One region of the Caldimonas brevitalea genome, then DNA from elsewhere that is predicted to be linked to it. Evidence: riboswitches for the same ligand, from Rfam matches in the RefSeq annotation. Region 1 holds a riboswitch; the other holds the start of a gene.
The links. A riboswitch is a leader RNA that binds a small molecule or an ion and turns the genes downstream of it on or off. The one in region 1 is predicted to bind S-adenosylhomocysteine.

Region 1 (14,799 bases):
AGGTGGGCGGCCCCGCCGGCGCCGGCGATGATGGCCTTCAGGCCGCGCGTGCCGGCGGTTTCGGCATAGCGGAACATGTCATCGGGCATGCGGTGCGCGGAGACAACCTGAGCCTCATACGGCACGCCGAAGTCGGCGAGAATCTGTGCAGCGTTTTGCATGACGTCCCAATCACTGTTGGACCCCATGACCACGCCGACGAGGGGCGACTGAGTCAACTGAGCGCTCCGGTGCGGAAAAGCCCGATTTTAGGCGGGGCTTGAGTCGGGCCGACGCGACCTCATTTGAGGACCCAAGGATTTCGTCCATGATCGACATCACACTCCAGAACTTTGAAACCGAGGTCTTGCAGGCCTCGATGACGCGGCCGGTGCTGCTCGACATCTGGGCGCCATGGTGCGGGCCCTGCCGCACCCTCGGTCCGATGCTCGAAAAGCTCGAAACCGAATACGCCGGCCGCTTCGTGCTGGCCAAGCTCAATTCGGACGACCAGCCCGAAATCGCCGGGCAGTTGTCGGCCATGTTCGGCGTGCGCAGCATTCCGTTTTGCGTGATGTTCCGCGAAGGCCAGCCGGTCGACGGTTTTGTCGGCGCCTTGCCGCAGTCGCAGATCCAGCAGTTTCTCGACAAGCATGTGCCGCCGGAAGTGGAAGGGGCGGCCGACGACCTGGCGAGCGATGAAGCGGAACTGTTGGCTGAAGACGGCGACAGCGAGCGGGCCCTCGAGCGTTTGCAGGAGGCCATCGCGATCGACCCGGCCAACGACGCGGCCCGGCTCGACTACGTGAAGCTGCTGCTCGAGGCGGGCCGCGCGAGCGATGCGCGGCTGGCCTATGAGCCGGTGGCGAGCAAGGCACTGGTCGACACGCGGGTCGCCGCCTTCGGGCTGTGGCTGGACGCCTGCGAAAAGGCGACGTCGGCCCGCTCGATCGATGCCCTGGAGGCCGCCATTGCCGCCAACAAGCGCGACTTCGATGCCCGCTTCGAGCTGGCCCAGATCCATTTCGCGGCGCAACGCTGGACCGAAGCGATGGACGCGCTGCTCGAGATCGTGATGCGCGACAAGAAGTGGAACGACGAATTGGCCCGCAAGGCCTACGTCGCGATCCTCGAACTGATGGCCAAGCCGGCCGCGGCGCCGGCCGATGCACCGGCCAAGGGCGCGCTGGAGGTGGCCGGCAAGGCGGTCGTGGCGCCGTCCGACCCGGTGCTCGACCAGTACCGCCGCAAGCTCAGCATGGCGCTGTTCTGAGCCCCCGGCCCCGGCCGACCTGCAGCCCGCAGCGGCAGGCAGGTCGGCGACCGGCGCCTGCTCAGGCGGCCGTCAGTCGCGTCAGCGCTTCCTGGTATTTCGCCGCCGTCTTCTCGATCACCTCGCGCGGCAGGGCTGGCGCCGGCGCCTGCTTGTTCCAGGGGCGGCCTTCCACCACCGCCTGTTCCAGCCAGTCGCGCACGAACTGCTTGTCGTAGCTCGGCGGGTTGATGCCGACCCGGTAGCCCTCCACCGGCCAGAAGCGCGACGAATCGGGCGTCAGCACCTCGTCCATCAGCGTCAGCTCGCCGTTCTGGTCGAGGCCGAACTCGAACTTGGTGTCGGCGATGATGATGCCCTTGGTCAACGCGTCATCGGCGGCGGTTCGATAGAGCTGGATCGACACCTCGCGGATGCGGCCCGCCAGTTCGGCGCCGACGATCTGGCTCATCCGGTCGAACGAGATGTTCTCGTCGTGGTCGCCCATCTCGGCCTTGGTGGCCGGCGTGAAGATCGGCTCCGGCAACTTGCTCGCGTTTTGCAGGCCGGCCGGCAGCCGGACGCCGCAGACCTGGCCATTCTCCTGATATTCCTTCCACCCGCTGCCGGCCAGGTAGCCGCGCACCACGGCCTCCACGGGCAGCGGCTTGAGGCGCTTGACCAGCATCGCGCGGCCCCGCACCTGCTCGACTTCGTCGGCCGCGACCACCGTCTCGGGCGCTTCGCCGGTCAGGTGGTTCGGCACGATGCCGGCCAGCCGCTCGAACCAGAACAGCGCCATGCGGGTCAGCAACTCGCCCTTGCCCGGGATCGGTTCGCCCATCACCACGTCGAAGGCCGACAGCCGGTCGCTCGCGATCATCAGGATGCGGTCCGCGCCGACCGCGTAGTTGTCGCGCACCTTGCCGCGGGCAAGCAGCGGCAGCGAACGGATCGACGAGTTGAGCAGGGCAGCGGTCACGGGCAGGTCTCCAGCAGACGACAACAACAAACAACAACGACAAAAACAAAAAAGCCCGCTGCGAGAGCGGGCTGGGTGTGCCGGCCGCCGCAGCGGTGCCGGGGCTCAGGCCACCTGGCGGTACTGCACCACCTGGGCCAGTTCACCCGAGGCATACCGCTTGGCCACTTCGGGCAGCGGGATGGCCTTGATTTTACCGGCCTGGCCTTCGCAGCCGAATTCGACGTAGCGCTGCTTGCAGATCAGCTTGGCGGCTTCGCGCGCCGGCTTCAGGTATTCGCGCGGGTCGAACTTGCCGGGGTTCTCGACGAAGAACTTGCGGATCGCAGCGGTCATCGCCAGGCGGATGTCGGTGTCGATGTTGACCTTGCGCACGCCGTATTTGATGGCTTCCTGGATCTCTTCGACCGGCACGCCGTAGGTTTCCTTCATGTCGCCGCCGTACTTGCGGATCTCCGCCAGCAGGTCTTGCGGCACGCTCGACGAACCGTGCATCACCAGATGGGTGTTGGGAATGCGGGCGTGGATTTCCTTGATGCGGCTGATCGCGAGGATGTCGCCGGTGGGCTTGCGGGTGAACTTGTAGGCGCCGTGGCTGGTGCCGATCGCGATCGCCAGCGCGTCGAGCTGGGTCTGCTTGACGAAGTCGGCGGCCTGCTCCGGGTCGGTCAGCAGTTGATCCATCGTCATCGTCGCGTCGGTGCCGTGGCCGTCTTCCTTGTCGCCCTTCATGGTCTCGAGCGAGCCCAGGCAGCCCAGTTCACCTTCGACCGTCACGCCCAGCGCGTGGGCCAGGTCGACCACCTTCTTGGTGACCTCGACGTTGTACTCGTAGCTGGCGATGGTCTTGCCGTCGGCCTGCAGCGAGCCGTCCATCATCACCGAGCTGAAGCCGAGGTCGATCGCGCCTTTGCAGATGTCGGGCGACTGGCCGTGGTCCTGGTGCATCACGACCGGGATGTGCGGATAAGACTCGACCGCGGCCTGTATCAGGTGTTTCAAAAACCCTTCACCTGCGTATTTCCGGGCGCCGGCGGACGCCTGCATGATGACCGGGGCGCCGACTTCATCGGCGGCGCTCATGATCGCCTGGACCTGTTCCAGGTTGTTGACGTTGAAGGCTGGGATGCCGTAGCCGTTTTCGGCGGCGTGGTCCAGCAATTGGCGCATCGAGACGAGTGGCATGTTGAGGCCCCTGGGAGTTGACAACCGGTGCTGCGCCTCAGGTCGCCCCTGTTCTTGTGGAGAGGGGGCGGCCGTGAAACCGCGAGGTAATTGGCGGGATTCTAGCGGGGCCGCCAGACAGCTTGGTGACCGTTCGAATCTCAAGGCCCGGGCCGGATGGCAGATTCCCCCAGACCGGGGGGTGTTCGCGCGAGAAAAGAAACCGTGCGTATTCGCGGCACAACGCAACGGTCGGCGTATCGCTTCGATGACAAAACGAAAACGGGATCGAGATGCAAGGTTGAACTTTTGGCTACACGGCGCAGGCCCGGCTTTCCCTAGATTGCGCGCATCTCAGTCTGGACCTTCATCCCATCGTCCCTCATGCCTTGCAATCTCCGTACTCCCGCTCCCGCGCTGGCCGCGCTCGCCCTCCTGCCCGCCCTCGCCTGGGGCCAGGTGACCGTCAAGCCGGACGGCCAGTGGCGCCACTTGTTCGGCCTGGCCGGCAGCCATGCCTCGGGCAACACCGACAGTTCCAGCCTCAACCTGTCGGGCGACAGCGTGCGCGCGACCGAGGTCGACCGGCTCAGCTTGCTGGCTCGCGCCTTGTATGCGCGCAATGAGGGCACCACTTCGGCCAACCGCGGCGTGTTGGCCGGCGATTACAACCGCGACTTCTCGCGCTACTGGTTCGGATTCGGGCGGGGCGAGTTCGTGCGCGACCGGCCGGCCAACCTGGCCCGGCGCTTTGCGGCGTCAGCCGGTGTGGGCCATCACTTGATCCGCGACGACAACGGCTTCTGGGATGTGTCGGTCGGTCTCGGCTACACGCGCGACCGGTTTGTCGACCCGGTCGAGATCAAGGGCCGGGTGCGCGATACCTACAGCCGTCCGGAACTGGTGCTGGCGGAAGAGTCAAACCTGCGATTGACGCAGACCACCTCGTGGCGCCAGAAGCTGGCGGTGTTGCCGAATCTCGAGGAGACCGGGACCTACCGCGCCGAATTCGACTCGGCCATCGCGGTCGCGGTGACGCAGCGCCTCAGCCTCACGGCCGGGTTCGCCTACCGCTACAACAGCGACCCGGGCGAGGGCGTCCGGCGCGGCGACAGCCTGGTCACGACCGGCGTGTCGCTGCGCATGGACTGAAGCGCTGCCGAGGCGCCGGGCTCAGCCGCCGACGCGGCAGACCTTCAACATGTTGGTGCCGCCCGGGTAGCCCATCGGCTCGCCGCAGGTGATGGCGTAGATGTCACCCGGCTTCAGCACGCCGTGCTCGACCAGCAGCGACTCGGCCTTGGCCAGCGCGGTATCGCGATCGGCGTAGGTGGGCATCAGGATGGGCCGCACGTTGCGGTAGAGCGCCATCTTGCGCTGGGACAAGGGCTGCGAGGTGAGCCCGTAGATCGGCACGTGGATCTTGTGCCGGCTCATCCACAGCGCGGTGGAGCCCGACTCGGTCAGCGCGAGGATGGCCTTGCAGCCCAGGTGGTGCGCGGTGAACAGGGCGCCCATGGCGATCGACTGATCGATGCGCCCAAAGTGCTTGTTTTTGAAGTCGGCGTCGAGCGAGATCTCTTCGGCCCGTTCGGCTTCCAGCGCGATCAGCGCCATGTGCTCGATGGTCTCGACCGGGTATTTGCCGGCGGCCGTTTCGGCGCTCAGCATCACGGCGTCGGTGCCGTCGAGCACGGCGTTGGCGACGTCGCTCACCTCGGCGCGGGTGGGCACTGGGTTGACGATCATCGACTCCATCATCTGCGTCGCGGTGATGACCACCTTGTCCATCTCGCGCGCCATCTTGATCATGCGCTTTTGCAGCGCCGGCACCGCGGCGTTGCCGACTTCCACCGCCAGGTCGCCGCGCGCCACCATGATGCCGTCGCTCGCCTTCAGGATGGCTTCGAGCACCGGAATCGCTTCGCTGCGCTCGATCTTGGCGATCAGGTGCGGCTTGTGGCGCCACGGCTCGCCGGCGACGTTGGCCAGCTGGCGCGCCATCTCCATGTCGGTGGCGTTCTTCGGAAAGGACACCGCCAGGTACTCGCACTGGAAGCTCATCGCGGTCTTGATGTCTTCCATGTCCTTGGCGGTCAGCGCCGGCGCCGTCAGGCCGCCGCCCTGCTTGTTGATGCCCTTGTTGTTCGACAGCTCGCCGCCGATCTTCACGAAGGTGTGCACTTCCTCGCCTTGCACACGATCGACCGTCAGCACGATCAGGCCGTCGTTGAGCAGCAGCGTGTCGCCGGGCTTCACGTCGCGCGGCAAGGCCTTGTAATCGAGGCCCACACGTTCGTTGTTGCCGAATTCGGTCAGCCCGGCGTCGAGGATGAACGGCTGGCCCGGCTCCAGAAAGGTCTTGCCGCCTTCGAACTTGCCGACGCGGATCTTCGGGCCCTGCAAGTCGGCCATGATCGCGACCTGTTTGCCCGCGCGCTGTGCCGCTTCACGCACCAGGTTGGCGCGGTCGATGTGGTCCTGCGCCTTGCCGTGCGAGAAGTTGAGCCGCACCACGTCGACACCCGCGTGGATCATGCGTTCGAGGATTTCGGGGGTGGACGAGGCGGGGCCGAGAGTGGCGACGATCTTGGTAGCGCGCGACATGGGGAACTGTCTCCGTTATCGGGTTCGTAACTTTGTTCCAATTATCCGCCTCATTTTGCCCGCTGGAGTTACATCCCCATGGCAGAGGCCGGTTCTTTTCGCTCTCGTCGCGTCGCACTGTGGCCATTCGACGACGTTACAGCCGAGCAAACGACGCACCCTGAAAAGAGCGAGCCCTGCCGGCCGCGCGGGCGGGCAGGGCTCGTGAGGCGCGTGGGCGGAACTCAGCCCGCAGCGCGCTTTTGCAGGATCTCGAAGGCCGGCAGCGTCTTGCCTTCCAGCACTTCCAGGAAGGCGCCGCCACCGGTCGAGATGTAGCCGACCTGCTGTTCGATGCCGTACTTGGCGATCGCCGCCAGCGTGTCACCGCCGCCAGCGATCGAGAAGGCGCTCGATTCGGCGATGGCACGGGCGATCGCCTCGGTGCCGCCGGCAAACGCGTCGAACTCGAACACGCCGACCGGGCCGTTCCAGACCACGGTGCCGGCGGCTTTCAGCTGGTCGGCCAGCAATTTGGCGGTTTGCGGACCGATGTCGAGGATCATCTCGTCAGCCGCCACGGCGTTGGCCGCCTTAACCGTCGCCGGCGCGTCGGCCTTGAATTCCTTGGCCACCACCACGTCGACCGGGATCGGCACGGCGGCGCCGCGCGCCTTCATCGCCTCGATCACGGCCTTGGCCTGGTCGACCAGGTCGGGCTCGGCGAGCGACTTGCCGATCGGCAGGCCGGCGGCCAGCATGAAGGTGTTGGCGATGCCGCCGCCGACGATCAGCTGGTCGACGTTCTTCGACAGCGATTGCAAGATGGTCAGCTTGGTCGACACCTTGGAGCCGGCCACGATCGCCACCAGCGGACGCTTCGGATTGTTCAGCGCCTTGGTGATCGCGTCGATCTCGGCGGCCAGCAGCGGGCCGGCACAGGCGATCTTGGCAAACTGCGCGATGCCGTAGGTCGAGGCCTCGGCGCGGTGCGCGGTGCCGAACGCGTCGTGCACGAAGATGTCGCACAGCGTCGCCATCTTGCGCGCCAGCGCTTCGTCGTTCTTCTTCTCGCCCTTGTTGACGCGGCAGTTCTCCAGCAGCACCACCTGGCCCGGCTGCACCTGCACACCATCGACCCAGCCGGACATCAGCGGCACCTCGCGGCCCAGCAGCTCGCCCAGCCGGCGCGCCACCGGGGCCAGCGAGTCTTCGGGCTTGAACTCGCCTTCGGTCGGGCGGCCCAGGTGCGAGGTCACCATCACCGCCGCGCCGGCGTCGAGCGCGGCTTTGATGCAGGGGACGGAGGCGCGCACCCGGGTGTCTTCGGTGATGTTGCCGGCGTCGTCTTGCGGGACGTTCAGGTCGGCGCGGATGAACACCCGCTGGCCCTGCACCTTGCCTTGGGCGATCAGATCGGTAAAACGCAGTACGTTCATGGTCCTCGTTCTCTAGGGTCTCGGAAGGGGGGACCGGCGCCGGTGGCATGCGGCCTGCGGCGGGTCGACAACTGCGCATTGTGCCGCGGCTGCAGGACGCTCCCTGCGCGGCTTGGTTACGGCTCGCGGCGGCCGCGCCGCCCTACCAGCCGAGCGCGACGCGCAGCGGCAGGAACACCGCCATGCCGACGAGGATGGTGCCGAGCATGCCCCGGCGCCAGAAGTAATAGACCGTCCCCGCAGCGATGGCGGGCAGCCGGGCGTCCTGCCAGGTGGAGATCAGCGCGCCCTGGGTCATCAACACCTCCGGCGCGATGACGGCCGAAAGTGCCGCGAGCGGCGCATACCGCAGGCCTCGCTTGAGCCAGGCCGGCAGGGGCAGTTCGCGCTCGGGCAGCAGGAAAAAGCCGCGCGTGACCACGGTGATCAACGTCAGGCCTAGGATGGCCAACAGCGTTTCCCAGTCGCTCACCGCGGCGTCTCCTCGTGGCGGCGTGCCTGGCGCTGGGCCTGTTCGGCGGCTTCGACGGCCAGGCCGACCGCGATGGCGGCAGCGATCGCGACCAGGATGTTCAGGCGCAGCGGCAAGGCGTAGGCCGCGACCGCGGCCGCCGCGGCGGTGCCGGCCGCCAGCCAGGTGGCCTTGTCCTGCAGCAGCGAGCAGGTGATGCCGAGCAGCGCCAGCACGCCGGCAAAGCCAAGGCCCCATTCCACCGGAATCGCGTGGGCCAGGGCGATGCCGAGCATCGACGCAGCTTGCCAGGCAAACCAGTTCATCGCGACGCCGCCCCAGAAATAGGGCTCGTGTTCCGCGACCGGCTCCGGTGTCGGAAAGCGTTTCATGAACATCACATAGTTCAGGTCACCGCTGAAGTAACCGAACATGCCGCGTTTCCAGCGCGGAAAGCGCGTGAAATAGGGCCGCCACATCGCGCTGAAGATCACGAAGCGCAGGTTGACGCAGGCGGCCGTGGCCCACACCACCCAGATCGGCGCACCGGCGGCGATCAGGGGCACGGCGGTCAGCTGGGCGCTGCCGGCGAACACCAGCAGCGACATCGTCACGGCGAGCGGCACCGACAAGCCGCTCTTGACCATCGCCACGCCGGTCACCAGGCCCCAGGCGGCGATGCCGAACGAGACGTGGAGCATCTCGTGCGCTCCACGGCGGAACTCGGGATGGCGGGCGGTGGTGCGGATGAACGAGTGAAGCGACATGCAGGCGGGCGACGTGAGCCCGCCATTGTCACTGTTGTGGATTACATCCGCCTGAGCGGGCGGAGGGGGGCGCCCGCCCGAACCCGAGCGAGGCTCAGAAGCGGTAACCGACGCCGACGCCGATCAGCGGCGGGTTGACCTTGAAGGTCATGCGCGCGTGTGCACCACCGGGTGGCGAGGGCACCACCCGGCCACACGGTTCCGCGGTGTCAGCCGCCGAGGCCCAGCCGGCGGCAGATCTCGGTGGTCGCCCCAGCCTGGTTCATCGTATAGAAGTGCAGCCCGGGCACACCTTGCGCACGAAGGCGCTCGCACAGCTGCGTCACGACGTCGAGGCCGAAGGCCTGGATCGAGGCCTTGTCGTCGCCGTAGCCTTGCAACCGGGTGCGGATCCAGCGCGGGATCTCGGCGCCGCAGGCGTCGGAAAAGCGCATCAGCTGCGACGAGTTGGTGATCGGCATGATGCCGGCCACGACCGGGATGTCGACGCCCGCCTTGCGCACGTCGTCGACAAACCGGAAGTAGGCGTCGGCATTGAAGAAGTACTGCGTGATGGCGATGTCCGCACCGGCCTGCACTTTGGCGATGAAGGCCTGCAGGTCGGCTTCTGCCGAGCGCGACTGCGGGTGCACCTCGGGGTAGGCCGCCACTTCGATGTGGAAGTGGGTGCCGGTTTCGGCCCGAATGAAGGCGACCAGGTCGCTGGCGTAGCGGAACTCGCCGAAGCCCCCGTAGCCGGACGGCAGGTCGCCGCGCAGGGCCACGATGCGCCGGATGCCCTCGTCCTTGAACTGCTGCAGCTTCTCGCGAATGCTGTCCTTGCTGGCGCCGATGCACGAGAAATGCGGCGCCGCATCGCAGCCTTCGGCGAGGATGGAGCGCACGGTCTGCAAAGTGCCGTCCTGCGTCGAGCCGCCGGCCCCGTAGGTGACCGAGCAGTACTCAGGGCGCAGCGCATACAGCTTCTGCCGCACCGCGCTCAGCTTGTCGACGCCGTCGGGCGTCTTGGGCGGGAAGAACTCGAGGCTGATCGGCAGGCCTGATGAAAGGTTGCTCATGAGGTGTCCTCAGTCGTTCGGCGCTGCATGCAGCGCCCAGACAAAAAATTCGCGGTTGCCGTCGCCGCCTTGGATCGGGCTGTCGAAATAGTCGCGCACCTGCCAGCCGTTGGCAATGCAGGCGGCGCGTACGCGCTGTTCCACCACCGGGTAGAGCGTCGTGTCCTTGACCAGGCCGCCCTTGCCGACATGCTCCGGGCCGACCTCGAACTGCGGCTTCACCAGCAGCAGTGCGCTGGCACCGAGGTCCAGCCACGCCGCCAGCGACGGCAGCACGCGGGTCAGCGGGATGAAGGACAAGTCGGCCACGATCAGGTCGAAGCGCCGGCCCGCATGGTCGAGCGCAAAGCGGGACCCGCCCAGTTCCTTGGCGTTGATGCCTTCGTAGCACACCACCCGCTCGTCGTCGCGCAGTCGCGCGTGCAGCTGGCCGTGACCCACGTCGATGCCGACCACCCGTGCCGCACCGTGCTGCAGCAGCACGTCGGTAAACCCGCCCGTGCTCTGCCCCACGTCGAGGCAGCAACGCCCCCGCACGTCGAGCCCGGTGCGCGCCAACGCGCCTTCGAGCTTGAGCCCGCCCCGCGAGACAAACCGCAGCTCGGCATCGTCGGTCACCTGCAGCACGCTGCCTTCCGGCAGGTCTTCACCCGCCTTGCGGACGACGGCCCATCCCCGCGGCCCCCGCCAAGAGACCGCTGCCCGCTCGATCAGCCGCTGCGCAGCCGAGCGAGTGGGCGCAAGCCCTTGGGTGACAAGCATTTGGTCAGCGCGCATCGATCGATGAACGAAGTGATGATTCCCGCAAGCAGCGCAACACACGCAGCCCTGACTGAAAGTCAGCGGCTGCGTGCCCGCCGTTGCACGACCCCAGTACGTGCAAATCGCGGGGAGCGGCGGTGCAGCAGGTCGCAGGGCTAGGCGCGAAGCACAGCCATACCGGAAGGTATGGCGAGCATTCGCAACGACGCCCTGCGGCCTGAGGCGCCGCCGAGCCCCGTGATTTTTAGTAGCGGTAGGTGTCGGGTTTGTACGGGCCTTGCTTCTGCACGCCGATGTACGCCGCCTGGTCTTCGGTCAGCTGGGTCAGCTGCGCGTTCAGCTTCTTCAGCTGCAAACGGGCGACCTTTTCGTCGAGGTGCTTGGGCAGCACGTAGACCTTGCCTGCCGCGTAGTAGTCGGGCCGCGTGAACAGCTCGATCTGCGCAATCGTCTGGTTGGCGAAGCTCGACGACATCACATAGCTCGGGTGACCCGTGCCGCAGCCCAAATTCACCAGCCGGCCCTTGGCCAGCAGGATGATGCGCTTGCCATCGGGGAAGATCACGTGATCGACCTGCGGCTTGATCTCTTCCCACTGGTACTGCTCGAGCGACGCGACCTCGATCTCGTTGTCGAAGTGGCCGATGTTGCAGACGATGGCCTGGTCCTTCATGCGGACCATGTGGTCGTGCGTGATGACACTCTTGTTGCCGGTCGCGGTGACGAAGATGTCGGCCTTGTCGGCGGCATATTCCATCGTCACGACACGGTAGCCTTCCATCGCGGCCTGCAGCGCGCAGATGGGGTCGATCTCGGTCACCCACACCTGGGCCGACAGCGCGCGCAGCGCCTGGGCCGAGCCCTTGCCCACGTCGCCATAACCGGCGACCACGGCGATCTTGCCGGCCACCATCACGTCGGTGGCGCGCTTGATGCCGTCCACCAGCGACTCGCGGCAGCCATAGAGGTTGTCGAACTTGCTCTTGGTGACGCTGTCGTTGACGTTGATGGCACGGAACATCAGCGTGCCCTTGGCCGACATCTCGTTCAGACGGTGCACGCCGGTGGTCGTCTCTTCGGTCACGCCGATGATTTCGGCGCTCTTGCGGCTGTACCAGGTGGGGTCTTGCGCCAGCTTGGCCTTGATGGCCGCGAACAGCTCACGCTCTTCTTCGCTGGTCGGGTTGGCGATCAGCGACGCGTCTTTCTCGGCGCGCTTGCCGAGGTGCATCAGCAGCGTCGCGTCGCCGCCGTCGTCGAGGATCATGTTGGGGCCTTCGCCCGGCGTGCCCTTGGCGCCGAAGTCGAAGATGCGGTGGGTGTAGTCCCAATAGTCTTTCAGCGACTCGCCCTTGTAGGCGAACACCGGGGTGCCGGCGGCCACCAGGGCGGCGGCGGCGTGGTCTTGCGTCGAGAAGATGTTGCACGACGCCCAACGGACCTGCGCGCCCAGCGCCTGCAGCGTTTCGACCAGCACCGCGGTCTGGATGGTCATGTGCAGCGAACCGGTGATGCGCGCGCCTTTCAGCGGTTGCTGGGCCGCGAATTCTTCGCGGATGGCCATCAGGCCGGGCATCTCGGTTTCGGCGATCTTGATTTCTTTGCGGCCCCAGGCGGCCTGAGAAAAGTCGGCGATCGCGCAATCGACGCCTTGGTGCTCGGTGTGCAGGGGTTTGACGACAGCGTTCATTCGTTTCTCCAGGATGGAAAAACCGCTGTGTGCTGAAGCAAGGTGCGGCGCAACGCCGGTGGTCGCTCGCGATGGTCGCGCCTCACCCGACAGAACACATACGGGTGAGCGCAGTTGCAAAGACGAAGTTCCGAGCCTGGGGCCGGGCGGCCTTGCAACGCTCCTCGGAAGCCTGCAATTGTAGACACGGTTGAACGGCGTTGCCAGGGTTTCGGCCCGCCGGGCGGCTATTGCGCGCCCAAAACCGGTACGATTCCGCTTCGCGCCGCCCGGCGCCCGCGGCGTCTCGCCGCTTAAGAGCTGAAGTGAGTGGATGCTATCGCATCTAAGTCCGGCTCGTCTGGAGTATTCGTTCGTGTCCTTCGCATCCGAAACGCGGCGCCGCCGCACCTTCGCCATCATTTCCCACCCCGACGCGGGCAAGACCACGCTGACGGAAAAGCTGTTGCTGTTCTCAGGCGCGATCCACATCGCCGGTTCGGTCAAGGCCCGCAAGGCCTCGCGCCACGCGACTTCTGACTGGATGGAGATCGAAAAGCAGCGCGGCATCTCGGTGGCCAGCTCGGTGATGCAGATGCTCTACCGCGAGCATGTCGTCAACCTGCTCGACACCCCGGGCCACAAGGACTTCTCGGAAGACACCTACCGGGTGCTGACGGCGGTCGACTCGGCGCTGATGGTGATCGACGCGGCCAACGGTGTCGAGGCGCAGACCAAACGTCTGATCGAGGTGTGCCGCCAGCGTGACACGCCCATCATCACCTTCGTCAACAAGATGGACCGCGAGGGCCGCGACCCGATCTCGCTGCTTGACGAGATCGAAGCCGAGCTGGGCATGCCCTGCGTGCCGATGACCTGGCCGGTGGGGCAGGGCAAGGCTTTTGGCGGCATCGTCAACCTGCGCCAGCGCAACATGCGCTTGTTCAAGGCGGGTGCCGACCGGGTGACCGACGACGAGGTGGTGCCGCTGTCGGAAGCCGACACGCTGCGACAGCGCTTCGGGCACGACTTCGAGCTGGCCGAACAGAACATCGAGCTGCTCACCGAAGCCGCGCCGGCCTTCGACCTGCAAGCCTTTCTGGCGGCCAAGCAGACGCCGGTGTTCTTCGGCTCGGCTGTCAACAACTTCGGCGTGCAGGAGGTGCTGGACGCGCTGGTCGACCTGGCGCCGTCGCCGGCACCGCGGCAAACCACGACACGGGTCGTCGAGCCCGACGAAGAACAGTTCTCGGGCGTGGTCTTCAAGGTGCAGGCCAACATGGACCCGTCGCACCGCGACCGCATCGCCTTCGTGCGGGTCTATTCGGGTCGCTACGCGCAAGGCATGAAGCTCAAGGTGCAGCGCACCGGCAAGGAGCTGCGCCCGACCAGCGTCGTGACCTTTCTGTCGCAGCGACGCGAGGCGGTCGACGAGGCCTATGCGGGCGACATCATCGGTTTCACGACGCATGGTGGCGTGCAGCTGGGCGACACCATCACTGAAGGCGAGTCGCTGCAGTACACCGGTTTGCCCTTCTTCGCGCCTGAGCTGTTCCAGGCGGTGGAGTTGGCCAACCCGATGAAGAGCAAGCAGCTGCAGGCCGGATTGATGCAGCTGGGCGAAGAGGGGGCGATCCAGGTGTTCCGCCCGCAGGAAGGGGGCGCGATGTTGCTCGGCGCGGTTGGCCAGCTGCAGTTCGAAGTGGTGCAGCACCGGCTCAAGGCCGAGTACAGCGTCGACGTGCGGCTGATGGCGTCGCGCTTCGTCGGCGCGCGCTGGATCACCGCCGACTCTGCCGACGAGCTGAAGAAGTTCACCGACGCCAACGCCAGCAAGCTCGCACTCGACGCCGCCGACACGCTGGCCTACCTGATGACGTCTCCCTACGATCTGCGGCTGACCCAGGAGCGGTTCCCGAAGATCCATTTCCATCCGCTGCGCGAGCACGCCGGGCTGGTGTTGCAAAAGGCCGCCTGAGTTGTTCTTGCGTCCCTTGAGCGACTGGCCGCTCGAACGCCGCCGCGCGGTGCGCGGCCTGTTCACCGACATCGACGACACGCTGACCACCGAAGGTGTGTTGACGCGCGAGGCCGAGGCGGCGCTCGGCGCCTTGCGCGACGCCGGCATCACGGTGGTGGCCATCACCGGCCGGCCCATGGGCTGGTCGCAGCCCTTCGTGCGGCAGTGGCCGGTCGCCGCCATCGTGCCCGAGAACGGGGCGATGGCGTTGTTGCCCGACGGCCGGCAGTGGTTTGTGCAAGACGAGGCGGTGCGGCGCGCCAACGCCGAGCGGCTGGCGGTGGTGGCCCGGCGGGTGCTGGCGGACGTGCCGGGCGCCTGCCTGGCCCGCGACAGTGCCGGGCGGGTCACCGATATCGCCGTCGATCACAGCGAGTTCGCGCACCTGCCACCCGAGCGCATCGAGCAGGTGGTGGCGCTGATGCGCGAGGCCGGCATGGTGGCGACCGTCAGCTCCATCCACATCAACGGTTGGTTCGGGGAGCACGACAAATGGCGCGGCGCGGTCTGGATCGCGCGCGAGTTGCTGGGCATCGACCTGGGCGCCGACCTCGACCGTTGGGCCTATGTGGGCGACTCGACCAACGACCAGGTGATGTTCGAGCGGTTCGACAACAGCGTGGGGGTCGCCAACATCGCCCGCTTCCTGCCGCAGCTGACCCACCGGCCG
Region 2 (14,799 bases), 1.6 Mb from region 1:
GACGGTGCCGCTGCCGACGATGGCGCCGCTGCGCAGCTGCCGGGTCTTGCAGAGGTGCGAAATCAGCTGGCCGAAGTGAAACTGCATCTCCGGGCCGGTCTCGCACAAGCCCACTTTCTTGCCGTTCCAGCTCACCTGCAGGTTCAGGTGCACCCGCCCGCCTTGCCAGGCGGGGCCCAGTTCGTCGGGCGTCACCGCCACCGGGGCGAAGGCGGCGGTCGGGCGGCTGAGCACCAGGCCGGAGCCCTTGGCCAGTTCGGGCGGCATCAACTGGCGCAGCGTGATGTCGTTGACCAGCATCAGCAGTCGCACCGATTCGAGCGCCTCTTGCGGCGGGGTCGCCATCGCCACGTCCCCGGTCACCACCGCGAGGCCGGCGCCGAAGTCGATGCCGTAGTCCTCGCTGCGCACGACGATGTCGTCTTGCGGGCCGAGAAAGTCGTCACTGGCCCCCTGGTAGAGCAGCGGGTCGCTCTTGGCATGTTCCAGCGCGGGCGCACCGCGGGCCTTGCGCAGCACCTGCTCGTGCTGCAAGTACGCCGATCCCGCCACCCATTGGTAGGCGCGCGGCAAAGGTGCCATGCACAACGACGGGTCGAAGGGGAAGGCGTGCCGCGCCTTGCCCTGGTTGAGGGTGGTGTACAGGTCCTGCAACTGCGGAGACACGAAGTTCCAGTCGTCCAACACCTGTTGCAAGCGCGATGCGATGCCGCTCGCATAATGCGCCATGCTCAAATCTCTCGACACGACAACCAGTTGGCCGTCGCGCGAGCCGTCCTTGTAAGTGGCGAGCTTCATGTCTGCGGTTCTGTTCGATCGAGGCCGCGATTCTAAAGACGGCCACACCCGCTCCCAGGCAGACCCTCCCGGTCTGCTGAGCCCAGCACCCCGGCTCGACGGCGATCCCGGCCGGCGTCGCTTGCTGTGCGGCCTCGGCGCCGCCGCGCTGTGCGGCATCGGCTCAGGGGTGAGCGCCGCACCGCGTTTCAGTAAGGCACAGGCGCGCGCGCCGGGCGCGTTCTCGTTCGTCTACCAGTTGCGGCGCAGCGGCCTGACCGGCACCGGACAGCTCGTCTGGGCGCCGGTCGCCTCGTCCTACCAACTGCGGCTCGAAGGCCGGGCGCCTTTGCTGGGGACGCTGATCGAGCAGCTCAGCGTCGGTCGGTTGGGCCCGGCGGGCTTGCTGCCGGAACGCTTCACTGAACGCCGGCGGGGCCGCGACGAACAAGCCACGGAATTCCGCGCCGACCAAGGCAAGGTCGTCGTGTTGGGCGGCGAGGGCGGCGAACACCCGCTGGTGCCCGGTGCCCAGGATCGCGTCAGCTGGATGGTGCAACTCGCCGCGCTCGCGCTGGCGGACCCGAAGAACGTCAGCCCCGGCCGCACGCTCACGATGCCCGTTGTCAACCGGCACGGCGACACTGAGAGCTGGCGGTTCCAGTGTCAGCCGCCGCAGTCGGTGCCGCTCGCGGGAGGGGCCGTCCGCGCTGCCCGGCTGGTACGGCCGGCGCAGCGGGAAGGGGGCGCCGCCGCGGAAGTCTGGCTCGACCCAACACGTCAATATCTGCCGGTTCGCGCGCGCCTCATTGATGGGCGCGGTGACCCCTTGGAACTGTTGTTGCAGAACGAAGGCTGACAGAAATCCCAGCGCCGCAGGCGCCGCATGGGCTGCCACGCCGCTGTTCAGCCCGATGTCAGGCTCCACCGGCCCCGATAACCACAAGGCTGGGGATGGCTTGAAATTTGCGTGTCATGCTCCATCTACATCGCGTCACGAGAACCCCCTGCAGTCCGCGGGGGGTCTCCTCCAAGGAGTCCGTCATGCAAATGCTTTACAACTCAGAGAACTTCGCGGTCGTCGAGTTCGAAGTGCCGGCGTCGGCGCTCGAAGACGAGGCCGAGATCGGAGGGCTGACGCGGGGTGGCTACGAGATCGTCGACAAGTTCAAGCGCAAAGAGATCTACATCGAAGGCGCGCTGGCGGAGAGCTTCAAGCAGGGTGTCGAAGCCCTGATCGAAGGCTCGCCGACCGTCGAAGACATCGACGCCTACATCGAGCGCTTCTCGTCGCTGATGTTGCAGCCGGTGGTGCTGCACTGATCCTCCTCCGCCGGGGCTCGCCCCGGCGGCTGTCGATGCCCGCCGCTGTACGCCATGCGTGCCGGCCGGGGTGAGCGCGGTGCCCTGCTGTCGCCGCGGTCCGATCCCTCCTTTCCTTGTGCAGACGACTGGGGTATCGTGCCTCGTCCCGACGCACGGCCCCGCCGTGCGGCGACCCGGGGCGCAACCGCCCCAGGAAGGAGGCGTTGATGGTGAAACGGCATATCGAGACACGCGTGCTCGTGTCGCCCGGGCTCGCCGAAGCCCCGGTGCTCGACCGCATGTGTTCTCATTTCCTGCTGACCCTGACACTGCGGCACGTCGGCCGCTTCAATGTCCGGCGTGACTGGAGCAGCCTGCTGGCGCTGACCGGCAAGCATCTGGTGTGGCCGGCCACGGTGCTGGCCCGCTTGCGCGAATTCCTCGCTCGCCGCTGTGCGGGCAACGAGCATTGGGCCGGCCACGAGCAGCTGAACGACGCCGAGTTCCTGGCGCGGCACGGTGTGTGGGCCGGGCCCTATGAAGAAGGCACACTCTTTTTCTACATCGACGAGTACATCAAGGACGCGCCCAAGGACCTGCTGGCCGTGCTCGGCGCCACCTGCGAGTGGCTCGGGCGGCAGTTGAAGAAGCAGAGCACGCTGGTCGAGAAGAACATCGACGCGCTCGCCGGACTGCTGCAGCTGAACCCCGCCGAGCGCGCGCTGCTGCTGTATGGCACGCTGGCGCGCTACCAGCGCGAGCTGCGCGGCCTGTTGGTCGAGTTCAAGGTGGCCAACGCGCAGGAAGCCTATGCGGTGCTCGCCGAGATCGCCGGTGTCGACGAGAAAGACGTCGCCGAGGCGTTGCGGGCGGGCTCGCGGCTCGAGCGCATCGGCATGGTCGAGAACCTGATCTCCGAGCACAACATCACCGACCTGGCCGACCTGATGAAGGTCTCCGAGCAGCTGCCGCCGGTGCTGATGCGCGAATACCGCGACGAGTCCGAGCTGATGGCGGTGTTCACGCGGCCCGCGTCGCGCAGCGAGCTGTCGCTGGCCGACTTCCATTACGTCGCCGACGACGTCCGCATGCTCGTGTCCTTGCTCCGCAACGCGGTGGCGCAAAAAGAGCCGGGTGTGAACATCCTGCTGTACGGACCGCCCGGCACCGGCAAGACCGAGCTGGCCAAGGTGGTCGCGCAGGCGGCCGGGCTGGAGCTCTACGAGGTCGAGTACGCCGACCGCGACGGCAATTCGCTGTCGGGCCGCGACCGTTATCGCTCGCTGCAGATCAGCCATGTATTTCTGAAGGGCAGCCCCAATGTGGCGCTGCTGTTCGACGAAGTGGAAGACGTGTTCCCGCCGCTCAGCACCGACACCGCGCAGCTGATGGCGCGGCTGGAGGTGGGCGACGGCTTGCCGAGCGGCTCGGTCAGTGGCAAGGCCTGGGTCAACCAGATCCTCGAGAGCAACCCGGTGCCGGTGGTTTGGGTCACCAACCGCATCGAGCAGATCGACCCGGCCTTCCGGCGCCGGTTCCAGTACCACCTCGAGCTCAAATCACCGCCGCCGGGCGCGCGCGAGGCGCTGGTCGCCAAGGCGCTGGCCGGCGTTCCGGTCGCGCCCGAGTTCGTCGCCAAGCTGTCGGCGCGCAAGGGCCTGACCCCGGCGCAGGTGCGCACGGCAGTGCGCTTTGCCCGCCTGGCCGGCGGGGACGACGGCGTCGAGGCGCTGATCGAGCGGCAGCTCTGCAATGCCGACAAGGCGCTCGGCGCGGCGTCGCCCGAGCGCGGCGCCCGCCACGTCGTCACGCAGTACGACCTCGCGCTGCTCCACACTGAAACCCGCTTCGAGCTGCCCCGCATCGTCGAAGCCTTGCGACGCAAGGGCTTCGGCACCTTGTGTTTTCACGGGCCACCGGGTACCGGCAAGACGGCCCTGGCCGAGCACATCGCGCGTGAACTGCAGCAGCCGCTGATGGTGCGGCAAGCCTCCGACCTGGTCAGCAAATACGTCGGCGAGACCGAACAGAACATGGCCCGCATGTTCGAAGAGGCCGAGGCCGAACACGCCGTGCTGCTCCTCGACGAGGCCGACAGTTTCTTGCGGAGCCGCCGGATGGCGGAGCGCAACTACGAGGTGAGCGAAGTCAACGAGATGCTGCAGGGCATGGAGCGCTTCCGCGGCATCTTCGTTTGCACCACCAACCTCTTCGAAGAACTGGACGAGGCGGCGCTGCGTCGCTTCACCTTCAAGATCCGCTTCAAGCCGCTGCGCCTGGACCAGCGTGAACGTATGTTCGTGGCGGAAGCGTTGGCGGGGGAGGCCGAGCGGTTGACGCCCGAGCAGCGCCGCCGCCTGGCCAAGCTCGACGCGCTGACGCCCGGCGATTTCGCCTCGGTGCGGCGGCAGGTCGACATCCTGGCGGTCGAATTCGACGCCGAAGAGTTCCTGGCACAGCTGGAGGCCGAGCACCGCGTCAAACCCGAGGTGCGGCGTCAGGCCGGCATGGGGTTCGTGCACTAGTGGGCCGCATCGGAGGGCGGTGCCCGCGGCCCTGCCGCCGCTACATCTGCTGCCAGGGCAGCCCGTCGTGGCGCCAGCCGTTGAGCGTGTTGCGGTGGAAATCGGCGTCGAGTTCACCCTCGAAGCCATGCAGCACGCTCAACACCTCGCGGAAACCCGCCGCCTCGAGCGCGACGCCCGCCGGCTCGGTGCGGTTGCCCGAGCGGCACAGCAGCATCACCGGGCGTTCGTGCGTGCCGGCTTCGCGCAGCACCTGCTGAACGAAGCGCTCGGGCTGCGGCACCATCTCGGGGTATTCGTACCAGGGAATGTGGACGATGCCCGGCGGATGGCCGACGTAGAGGTGTTCGAGTTCCATGCGCACGTCGACGAACACGGTGTCAGGGTGCGCCTGCAGGTAGGCCCAGGCCTGTTTGGGAGCGAGATACTTCATAAGGGAAACATGCCGTCGACGCATTCTCGAGCAAGGCGGCGGCGACCACCAGGGAGGATTGCCCGGATCGCGCGGTTGTTTGTGTCAGCCCTGACGGTCGCGCGGTGCGCCGCTCTCCCTACAATCGGCGCATGAGTGCCCATCCCTACACCCGCGCCGCCCGCCTGCCCGAGATCCTGAAGCAACGTATCGTCGTGCTCGACGGTGCGATGGGCACCATGATCCAGCGCTACAAGCTGGGCGAAGCCGATTACCGGGGCGAGCGGTTTGCCGACCACGGCAAAGACCTGAAGGGCAACAACGAACTGCTGCAGTTCACGCGGCCCGACGTGATCCGCGAAATCCATGAAGGCTATTTGCGCGCCGGCGCCGACATCGTCGAGACCAACACCTTCGGCGCCACCCGCATCGCCCAGGAAGACTACGACCTGCCGCACCTGGCGCGCGAGATGAACGTCGAAGCCGCCCGTATCGCTCGGGCTGCCTGCGATGCCTACAGCACGCCAGACAAGCCGCGCTTCGTCGCCGGCGCCTTCGGCCCCACGCCGCGCACGGCGAGCATCAGCCCCGACGTCAACGACCCGGGCGCGCGTAACGTCAGCTTCGACGAATTGAAGGCGGCGTATTACGAGCAGGGCGAAGGCTTGCTCGAAGGCGGCGCCGACCTGTTCCTGGTTGAGACCATCTTCGACACGCTCAACGCCAAGGCGGCGATCTTCGCGATCGACGAGCTGTTCGAGGCCACCGGGGAGCGTTTGCCGGTGATCGTGTCCGGCACCGTGACCGATGCGTCCGGGCGCATCCTGTCCGGGCAGACCGTGGGTGCCTTCTGGCACTCGGTGCGGCATGCGCGGCCGCTCGCGATCGGGCTCAACTGCGCGCTCGGTGCGGCGCTGATGCGCCCCTACATCGAAGAGCTGTCCAAGCTCGCCGACGACACCTACGTCAGCTGCTATCCGAACGCCGGCCTGCCCAATCCGATGAGCGACACCGGCTTCGACGAGACCCCCGAGATCACCGGGGGCCTGATGGAAGACTTCGCCAAGGCCGGTTTCCTCAACATCGTCGGCGGTTGCTGCGGCACGACGCCCGACCATATCGCCGAGATTGCCCGGCGTGTCGCGCGCTACCAGCCGCGCTGCCGGCACGAGGGCCTGTTCACGCAGCTGGTGGCCTGAAGCCACACGGCACGCCCGCCCGCCGCATGGGCGCGGGGGCAAGCGCGGCGCTCGCTTTCAGCGGCCGGCCGGGTGGGACACCACCAGTTCGACGCGCCGATTGCGGGCGCGGTTTTCGGCGTTGTCGTTCGCGACCACCGGCTCACGTTCGCCGCGGCCTTCCGCGATGATCCGTTCGGCCGTCACGCCGCGCGTCACCAGGTAGTCGCGTGCCGAGTTGGCGCGCTCTAGCGAGATGCGGTCATTGACGGCGTTCGAGCCGACGGTGTCGGTGTGGCCGACCACCCGCACTTGCAGTGCCGACGCGGCGGCGAGCGGGGCGGCGACCTGGTCGAGGAAGAGGCGGAATCGGTTGTTGATGCCGGTGCGGCCGCTGTCGAAGGCGGCATCGCCGGTCGCGCGGATCAGCAGCTGGTTGTTCTCGGTGCGCGAAACATCGACACCGCCGGCCTGAGCGGCCTGCTGGGCGGCGGCCATCAGCGAGGCCAACGCGGGGCTCCAGGCGTTGCCGCCGATGACCGAGGGCGGCGGCGGCGGCGGCGGGGCGGCGGGCGCGGTGGTGGCTGGCGAGGGGCTCGGCGCAGGGTCGGTGGCACAGCCGGCGGCCAAAGCCAGAACCGACAGCACCGTCGCTGCGAGGCCGTGGCGACGCGGATCGAAAGTCATTCAGAAAACTCCTTGAACGGCGTGGCCGGCTCGCCTCGAGCGCGGCCCACCCACAAAAAAAGACAGCCAAAGACGGTGAAGTCCTTGGCTGCGAATTGTCACACTGTGCCAGCCGGGGGCGCACCTCGCAGATGAGGGGCCCCTGGTGCGGGGGTGGTGGGCGGGCTACGGGCGCGCCATCAGCGCGCCGGTTGGGCCCCCTGCGCCACCTGCTCACGCTCGGCGACGTAGATCTCGACCCGCCGGTTCTCCGCGCGGCCCGCATCGCTCTCATTGGACGCCACCGGCGCGCGGTCGCCGCGGCCGTCGATGGCGACGCGGGCGTACGGCACGCCGCGGCCGACCAGATAGTCACGCGTGCTGGCGGCGCGGTCCACCGACAGGCGGTCGTTGGTGGCGTCGCTGCCAGTGTTGTCGGTATGGCCGATCACGCGAATCTCGGTGGTGCCATGCTCGCGCATGCTGGCCGCGAACTTGTCGAGCACCGTCGCCAGCTGCGGCTTGATGGCCGAGCGACCGGTGTCGAAGCCGGCGTCGCTCGGGATCTGCACTTTGATCTGGTTGTCGGCGGTGCGCTCGACATCGATGCCGGTGCCCGCAGTGGCCTGGTCCATCTTGGCCTTCTGCTCTTCCATGCGCTTCGACCAGATATAGCCCCCCAGCGCGCCGATGCCGGCGCCGACGGCGGCTCCGGTGGCCGCACTCTTGCCGCGATTGCCGCCAGCGGTCGCAGCGCCGAGCACCGCGCCTGCGGCGGCGCCGATGCCGGCCCCCTTGGCGGTGTTGCCCTGGGTTTCGCTCATGTTGGCGCAGCCACTGGCGAAGATGGCGAGGGCGGCGATCGAAATGATGGATCGTTTCACGATGCACTCCTTTGTTCTGTTGGACAGCGGTATCCGATTGAGCCCGAAACGCGCCGGCCCGACTAGGCCGGACGCGTGAAACATGTAACCGAGCCACTGCAAGCCCTGTGCCGGCCCTGGTGTGAGGACGTACTAGCGGGAGCCTCCGGAAGGCGGCGGCGGCCGCGCGGGACCTGTTCTTGCACCGTTCCGGGCGTGATGCCGTCAGGCGCACTCGAGCGCGAGGGTATGTCGTAAAATCCGCCGCTCCAAGGAGCGTTGCAGCGCCCCGACACGCGGGCGTCAGGCTTGGATGTATGCAACGACGCTCGCCCGTGCCGCGGGTGAGCCGTGGTCGTCCGTAACCTGCTGGGTGCGCCATGTCCGAACACACCACTCCCTCTGCCGCTGCTGCCGTTGCGCCGATGCGACTGTCCGGTCTCGAACCGGTCACCATCGGGGCCGGCCATCTGTTCGTCAACATCGGCGAACGTACCAACGTCACCGGCTCCAAGGCCTTCGCGCGAATGATCCTCAACGGCCAGTTCGAAGAGGCCTTGAGCGTCGCCCGGCAGCAGGTCGAAAACGGCGCCCAGGTCATCGACGTCAACATGGACGAGGCGATGCTGGACAGCCAGGCGGCCATGGTGCGATTTTTGAACCTGATTGCCGGCGAGCCGGAGATCGCGCGCGTGCCGATCATGATCGACTCGTCCAAATGGAGCGTCATCGAGGCCGGCCTGAAGTGCATCCAGGGCAAGGGCATCGTCAACTCGATCTCGATGAAAGAGGGCGAAGCCGAGTTCCGCCGCCAGGCCAAGCTGATCAAACGCTACGGCGCGGCCACGGTCGTGATGGCGTTCGACGAGCAAGGCCAGGCCGACACCTTCCAGCGCAAGATCCAGATCTGCGAGCGGGCCTACCGCATCCTGGTCGACGAGGTCGAGTTCCCGCCCGAAGACATCATCTTCGACCCCAACATCTTCGCGATCGCGACCGGCATCGAAGAGCACGACAACTACGCCGTCGACTTCATCAACGCCACCCGCTGGATCAAGCAGAACCTGCCGGGCGCCAAGGTGAGCGGCGGCGTCAGCAACGTCAGCTTCAGCTTCCGCGGCAACGAGCCGGTGCGCGAGGCGATCCACACGGTGTTCCTGTACCACGCGATCCAAGCCGGCATGGACATGGGCATCGTCAACGCCGGCATGGTCGGCGTCTATGACGACCTCGACGCCGACCTGCGCGAGCGTGTCGAAGACGTCGTGCTGAACCGGCGCCCCGACTCGACCGAGCGCCTCCTCGAGATCGCCGAACAAGTGAAGGGCGCGGCCAAGGACGACAGCGCCAAGCTGGCCTGGCGCAACGCTGACGTCGACGAGCGCTTGAGCCATGCGCTGATCCACGGCATCACCGACTTCATCGTGGCCGACACCGAAGAGGTGTGGCAACGCATCCGCGCCCGCGGCGGCCGGCCGTTGCACGTCATCGAAGGCCCCTTGATGGCCGGCATGAACGTGGTCGGCGACCTGTTCGGCGCCGGCAAGATGTTCTTGCCCCAGGTGGTCAAGTCGGCCCGCGTGATGAAGCAGGCGGTGGCGCACCTGGTGCCTTACATCGAGGAAGAAAAACGCCAGGTGGCCGCGGCCGGCGGCGACGTCAAGGCCAAGGGCAAGATCGTCATCGCGACCGTCAAGGGCGACGTGCACGACATCGGCAAGAACATCGTCACCGTCGTGCTCCAGTGCAACAACTTCGAAGTCGTCAACATGGGCGTGATGGTCCCGTGCCAGGACATCCTCTCGAAGGCCAAGGCCGAGGGTGCCGACATCATCGGCCTGTCGGGCCTGATCACGCCCAGCCTGGAGGAGATGCAGTACGTCGCCAGCGAGATGCAGCGGGACGACTACTTCCGTGAGAAGAAGCTGCCCTTGCTGATCGGCGGCGCCACCACCAGCCGCGTGCACACCGCGGTCAAGATCGCACCCAAGTACGAAGGGCCGGTGGTGTACGTGCCCGACGCGTCGCGCAGCGTCAACGTCTGCAGCGAGTTGCTGAGCGACGAGCGGGCCGCCCGCTACCTCGACGAGCTGAAGGCCGACTACGAAAAGGTGCGGCAGCAGCACGCCAACAAGAAGGCCACGCCGCTCGTCAGCCTGGCCCAGGCCCGCGCCAACAAGACCCCGATCGACTGGTCGGCCTACACGCCGCCCAAGCCCAAGGTCATCGGTCGCCGCGTGTTCAAGAACTACGACCTGGCCGAGATCGCCCAATACATCGACTGGGCGCCTTTCTTCCAGACCTGGGACCTGGCCGGCGCCTTCCCCGCCATCCTGAACGACGACGTCGTCGGCGAGTCGGCGCGCCGCGTCTACAGCGACGGCCAGCGCATGCTCAAGCGCATCATCGAAGGCCGCTGGGTCACCGCCAATGCCGTGATCGGCCTCTACCCCGCACGCCAGGTCAACGACGACGACATCGAGCTGTATGCAGACGAAGCCCGCACCCAGCCCTTGATGACCTGGCACGGCCTGCGCATGCAGAGCGAGCGGCCGGTGGTCGATGGCGTGCGCAGGCCCAACCGCTGCCTGGCCGACTTCGTGTCGCCGCTCGGCAACGACTATGTCGGCCTGTTCGCCGTCACGGCCGGGCTTGGCGTCGAGAAGAAGGAGCGGGCCTTCCTCGACGATCTGGACGACTACTCGGCCATCATGTTCAAGGCGCTCGCCGACCGGCTCGCCGAGGCGCTGGCCGAGTGCATGCACCACCGGGTGCGCACGGATCTCTGGGGTTACGCGGCCGACGAACGACTGGACAGCGCCGCGTTGATCGCCGAGCAATACCAGGGCATCCGCCCCGCGCCGGGCTACCCGGCCTGCCCGGACCACACCGTCAAACGCGAGATGTTCCGCGTGCTGGCGTGCGACGAGATCGGCATGGAGCTGACCGAGAGCCTGGCAATGACCCCCGCCGCCAGCGTCAGCGGCTTTTACCTGTCGCACCCGGAGGCCACCTATTTCAACGTCGGCAAGATCGGGCCCGACCAGGTGGCCGACTGGGCCGCTCGCAGCGGGCAGGCGGCGGCGGAGGTCGAGCGCTCCTTGTCAGCCTTGCTGTAGGCGAACACAGCGAGAGGAGGGCCGCTGCGACGACCGCGCGGCCCGAGTCGCGCATCGCTGCCCCGCGCCGCCTTCATGTTTCGTTTGTTTACTGAAGTGTCAAAAAAAGACGTCTTGCTGACATTTGCAGAAGCCGTGTAAGTCCGGCCCAGCATCGGCGAGCTGACAAGATTTGCCCTCCGTTTCGGCTTTTTGCCGCCGAAACCGCCTTTTCGACCGCCTGTCGCGCCCCTCGCGTGGCATGGAAGCTGCCTCCGGCCGCTGGCGCCTTGTGCGCCCACGACACGAACACCGGAGGACCCCCCCTTGAAACCGCTCACTTCCGCATGGGCCGCGCTACGCCGCCCGCGTCGGCTGCACGCGCTGTCGCTTTGCCTGCTGCTGGCCGCTTGCGGCGGCAGCGACGGCGACCGTGACGACACGCCGGAGCGCGAGCAGCCGGTGGCCGAAATGCCGCCGACGCGCCAGGAGGCCGCCCGCTTCCTGACCCAGGCCAGCTTCGGCCCCACCGAGCGCGAGGTCGAGACGCTGATGCAGATCGGCTACCACGGCTGGCTCGACGAGCAGTTTCGCCGCGGCAACGGCTGGGCACACCGGCAATACTGGGACAGCGTCGACGCCACCCTGAAGAGCCAGGACCCCAACCGCAGCGCCGGCCAGCGCGAAGTGCTCGACACCTTCTGGAAGCGCGCGGTCGAAGGCGACGACCAGCTGCGCCAGCGCGTCGCCTATGCCTTGTCGCAGATCTTCGTGATCTCGATGGTCGACGGCAACGTGGCCGAACGCCCGCGCGGTGTGGCCGGCTACATGGACACCCTGGCCGAACACGCCTTCGGCAACTACCGCGATCTGCTGGAAGCGGTGGCCCGCCATCCGATGATGGGCATCTACCTGTCGCACCTGCGCAACCAGAAGGAAGACCCGACCACCGGCCGCGTGCCCGACCAGAACTTCGCCCGCGAAGTGATGCAGCTGTTCTCGATCGGCCTGAACCGCCTCAACCCCGACGGCACTCCGGTGCTCGGCGCGCAGGGCCGGCCGCAGGAGAGCTACAACAGCGACGACATCGTTGGTCTGTCGCGCGTCTTCACGGGTTTCAGCTGGTACAGCACCCGCAGTGACGACGCCTGTTTCCATGGTTGGTCGCAGTGTCAGGACCCGGACCGGCTGTGGCGCACGATGCGCGCCTACCCCAAGTTCCACTCGGTGCTCGACAAGCGTTTCCTGGGTCGCACCGCGCCGGCGTCCGCCGATCCCGAGGCCAGCCTCGATGCTGCGCTCGACACGCTCTACCAACACCCCAACGTCGGCCCCTTCATCGGCAAGCAGCTGATCCAGCGGCTGGTCACCAGCAACCCGAGCCCGCGCTATGTGGCGCGGGTGACCGCGGCGTTCAACAACAACGGTGCCGGCGTGCGCGGCGACATGCGGGCCGTGGTCAAGGCCGTCCTGCTCGACCCCGAAGCGCGCGCTGCCAACGCGGCGGCCGACCCTGGCTACGGCAAGCTGCGCGAGCCGGTGCTGCGGCTGAGCGCCTTTTTGCGCGCCTTCGGCGCCCGCTCGGCGAGCGGCAGCTATCTGATTGGCAGCACCGACAACCCGGGCTCGCAGCTGGGCCAGACGCCGATGCGCTCACCCTCGGTGTTCAACTTCTACCGCCCCGGCTATGTGCCGCCCAACACGCGGCTCGCCGAAGCCGGGCAGGTGGCGCCTGAAATGCAGATCACCCATGAAACGACCGTCGCCGGCTACGCCAACTTCATGCTCGACGTGGTGCGCAACGGTGTCGGTCAGCACGGCCTCGACTACCGCGCGCCCAAGCGCGATGTGCAGCTCGATTTCAGCCGTGAACTGCTGCTGGTCGAGAGGCCGGCGGAACTGGTCGAGCGGCTGAATCAGCTGCTGGTGTGCGGGCAGATGGGCGGCACGCTGCGCGACGAGATTCGCCAGGCGGTCGAAAGCATCCCGATCCCGGTCCTCAATGCGACCCGCACCAACCAGGAGGCGATCGACAAGGCCAAGGCGAAACGCGTGCAGGCCGCCGTGTTCCTGGCCCTGGTGTCGCCCGAATTCATCGCCCAGAAGTGAAGCCGAGGATCCGTATGCATCACCACGATTCGTCGCGCCGCCAGTTCCTGCGCCGCGCCAGCGCCCTGTCTTTGGCCGGCTCGGCCGCCTCGCCGTTTGCCCTCAACCTCGCCACGCTCGGCGCCGCCGCGGCCCAGACCGCGCCTGGCGACTACAAGGCGCTGGTCTGCATCTTCCTGTTCGGCGGCAACGACACCTACAACACGGTGCTCGCCACCGACGCGGCGTCATGGGAGAACTACAACAAGGTGCGCCAGGGCAGCGGCGACGCCATCGCCCTGCGTGCCCCCGGCACGTCGCCGGTGCCCGGCGCGGCCGTGATGTCGCCCGACCGCCTCGGCGGTGTGCTCGCGCTGACGCCCGCCACCGTGCAGACGGGCCGCAGCTTCGCGCTGCACCCCTTGCTCGGGTCGGCACAGGCGCTGTTCAACACGCACCAGCGCCTGGCCGTCGTGGCCAACGTGGGCCCGCTGCTGCGGCCCACCAGCAAGGCGCAGTACGCCGCCTCCAACCATCCCAAGCCGGCCAAGCTGTTTTCGCACAATGACCAGCAATCGACCTGGCAGGCGCTGGCGCCCGAAGGGGCCACCGCCGGCTGGGGCGGCCGCATGGCCGACCTGCTGCACGCCGGCAACGGCAGCCAGTCGCTGTTCACCAGCATCTCGGCCAACGGCAACAACGTCTGGCTGGCCGGCCGCGAGGTGATGCAATACCAGGTCGGCGGCAACGGCGCGATCCGCCTCGCCGTCGACTCGAACCGTCGCTTGTTCGATTCGGCCGTGGCCGGCGCGGCGCTCGAGCGCATCGTCACCACCTCGCGCTCGGGCCATCTGCTCGAGCAGGCCTACGTCGACACCACACGTCGTTCCATCGAAGCCGAGCGGGCCCTCGGCGCGGCGCTGGGCGCCGGTGTCGTCGCACCCTACGGCACCCCGGGCATGAACGGGCAGAACGACCCGCTGCTGCAGTACGACAACCCCGCCACCGGCGCCAAGGCCGCCAACCCGCTCGCCCAGCAGTTGCAGATCGTCGCCCGCATGATCGGCGCGGCCGGCAATCTGGGCCTGCGCCGCCAGGTATTTTTTGTAGGCCTGGGCGGTTTCGACACGCACGACTTCCAGAACCGCAACCACGGCGACCTGATGGCCCGTTTGTCGCACGGCCTGGCGTACTTCGACAGCGTGCTGGCCGGCATCGGCATGCAGGACAAGGTCACCACCTTCACCGCCTCCGACTTCGGGCGCACCTTCACCAGCAACGGCGACGGCACCGACCACGGGTGGGGCGCGCACCATTTCGTGATGGGCGGCGCGGTGCGCGGCGGTGACGTCTACGGCCGCTTCCCCGTCTACGGGCTGAGCAACGGGCGCAACGATTTCACGAGCGACAACCAGGTCGGCAACAACGGCGCGCTGCTACCGGAGATCTCGGTCGACCAATATGCCGCGACGATGGGGCGCTGGTTCGGCCTGAGCGACGGCCAGTTGCTCGACATCTTCCCCAACCTGACCCAGTTCGACGCCTCGCGTCGCAACCTCGGCTTCATGCTCGCCTGACCAGGCGAGTGCGGGGGCCGCACGCGGGACTCGCACGTCTCGCGCGGCCCGGGCCGCACCACGCCGTGCGGCACCCCGGCGCCATCCACAGCCGTCTTACCCGGCCGATTTCAAACACAGCCGGCGGCTGTCCACATGGGCCGCGATCAAGGCCTTCAGCTCGGGGCATTTCTGGAAGGCGGGAACGCCCAGCAAGCGCAGCCGCAGCAAGCCGGTCAGGAACACCAGGGTCTCGAGCGCCGCCAGCTTGGGTGTCAGGCCCGGGCGCAGCTGTTGCGCGCGACTGGCCGCGAGATACGCCTGCTGTAGC

Region 2: linked by a shared signal. The riboswitch ahead of metH (methionine synthase) and the one ahead of ahcY (adenosylhomocysteinase) in region 1 are both predicted to bind S-adenosylhomocysteine.

Annotation. Positions count from the first base shown of each region.
Region 1 covers NZ_CP011371.1:1,045,991-1,060,789, forward strand. The annotation lists gene purE (5-(carboxyamino)imidazole ribonucleotide mutase) at 1-161, opposite strand, end outside; gene AAW51_RS04635 (tetratricopeptide repeat protein) at 308-1,252, shown strand; gene AAW51_RS04640 (phosphoribosylaminoimidazolesuccinocarboxamide synthase) at 1,314-2,213, opposite strand; gene fba (class II fructose-bisphosphate aldolase) at 2,319-3,398, opposite strand; gene AAW51_RS04650 (DUF481 domain-containing protein) at 3,762-4,529, shown strand; gene pyk (pyruvate kinase) at 4,551-5,984, opposite strand; gene AAW51_RS04660 (phosphoglycerate kinase) at 6,209-7,402, opposite strand; gene AAW51_RS04665 (AzlD domain-containing protein) at 7,545-7,874, opposite strand; gene AAW51_RS04670 (AzlC family ABC transporter permease) at 7,871-8,620, opposite strand; gene metF (methylenetetrahydrofolate reductase [NAD(P)H]) at 8,830-9,678, opposite strand; gene AAW51_RS04680 (TlyA family RNA methyltransferase) at 9,688-10,440, opposite strand; gene ahcY (adenosylhomocysteinase) at 10,685-12,130, opposite strand; S-adenosyl-L-homocysteine riboswitch at 12,230-12,302, opposite strand; gene AAW51_RS04690 (peptide chain release factor 3) at 12,486-14,087, shown strand; gene AAW51_RS04695 (HAD family hydrolase) at 14,095-14,799, shown strand, end outside.
Region 2 covers NZ_CP011371.1:5,932,901-5,947,699, reverse strand. The annotation lists gene AAW51_RS25345 (fumarylacetoacetate hydrolase family protein) at 1-798, opposite strand, end outside; gene AAW51_RS25340 (DUF3108 domain-containing protein) at 785-1,636, shown strand; gene AAW51_RS25335 (BTH_I0359 family protein) at 1,822-2,100, shown strand; gene AAW51_RS25330 (ATP-binding protein) at 2,310-4,607, shown strand; gene AAW51_RS25325 (rhodanese-like domain-containing protein) at 4,648-5,040, opposite strand; gene AAW51_RS25320 (homocysteine S-methyltransferase family protein) at 5,172-6,218, shown strand; gene AAW51_RS25315 (OmpA family protein) at 6,276-6,884, opposite strand; gene AAW51_RS25310 (YiaD family glycine zipper/OmpA-like lipoprotein) at 7,064-7,747, opposite strand; S-adenosyl-L-homocysteine riboswitch at 7,992-8,064, shown strand; gene metH (methionine synthase) at 8,107-10,845, shown strand; gene AAW51_RS25300 (DUF1800 domain-containing protein) at 11,152-12,933, shown strand; gene AAW51_RS25295 (DUF1501 domain-containing protein) at 12,948-14,489, shown strand; gene AAW51_RS25290 (TetR family transcriptional regulator) at 14,586-14,799, opposite strand, start outside.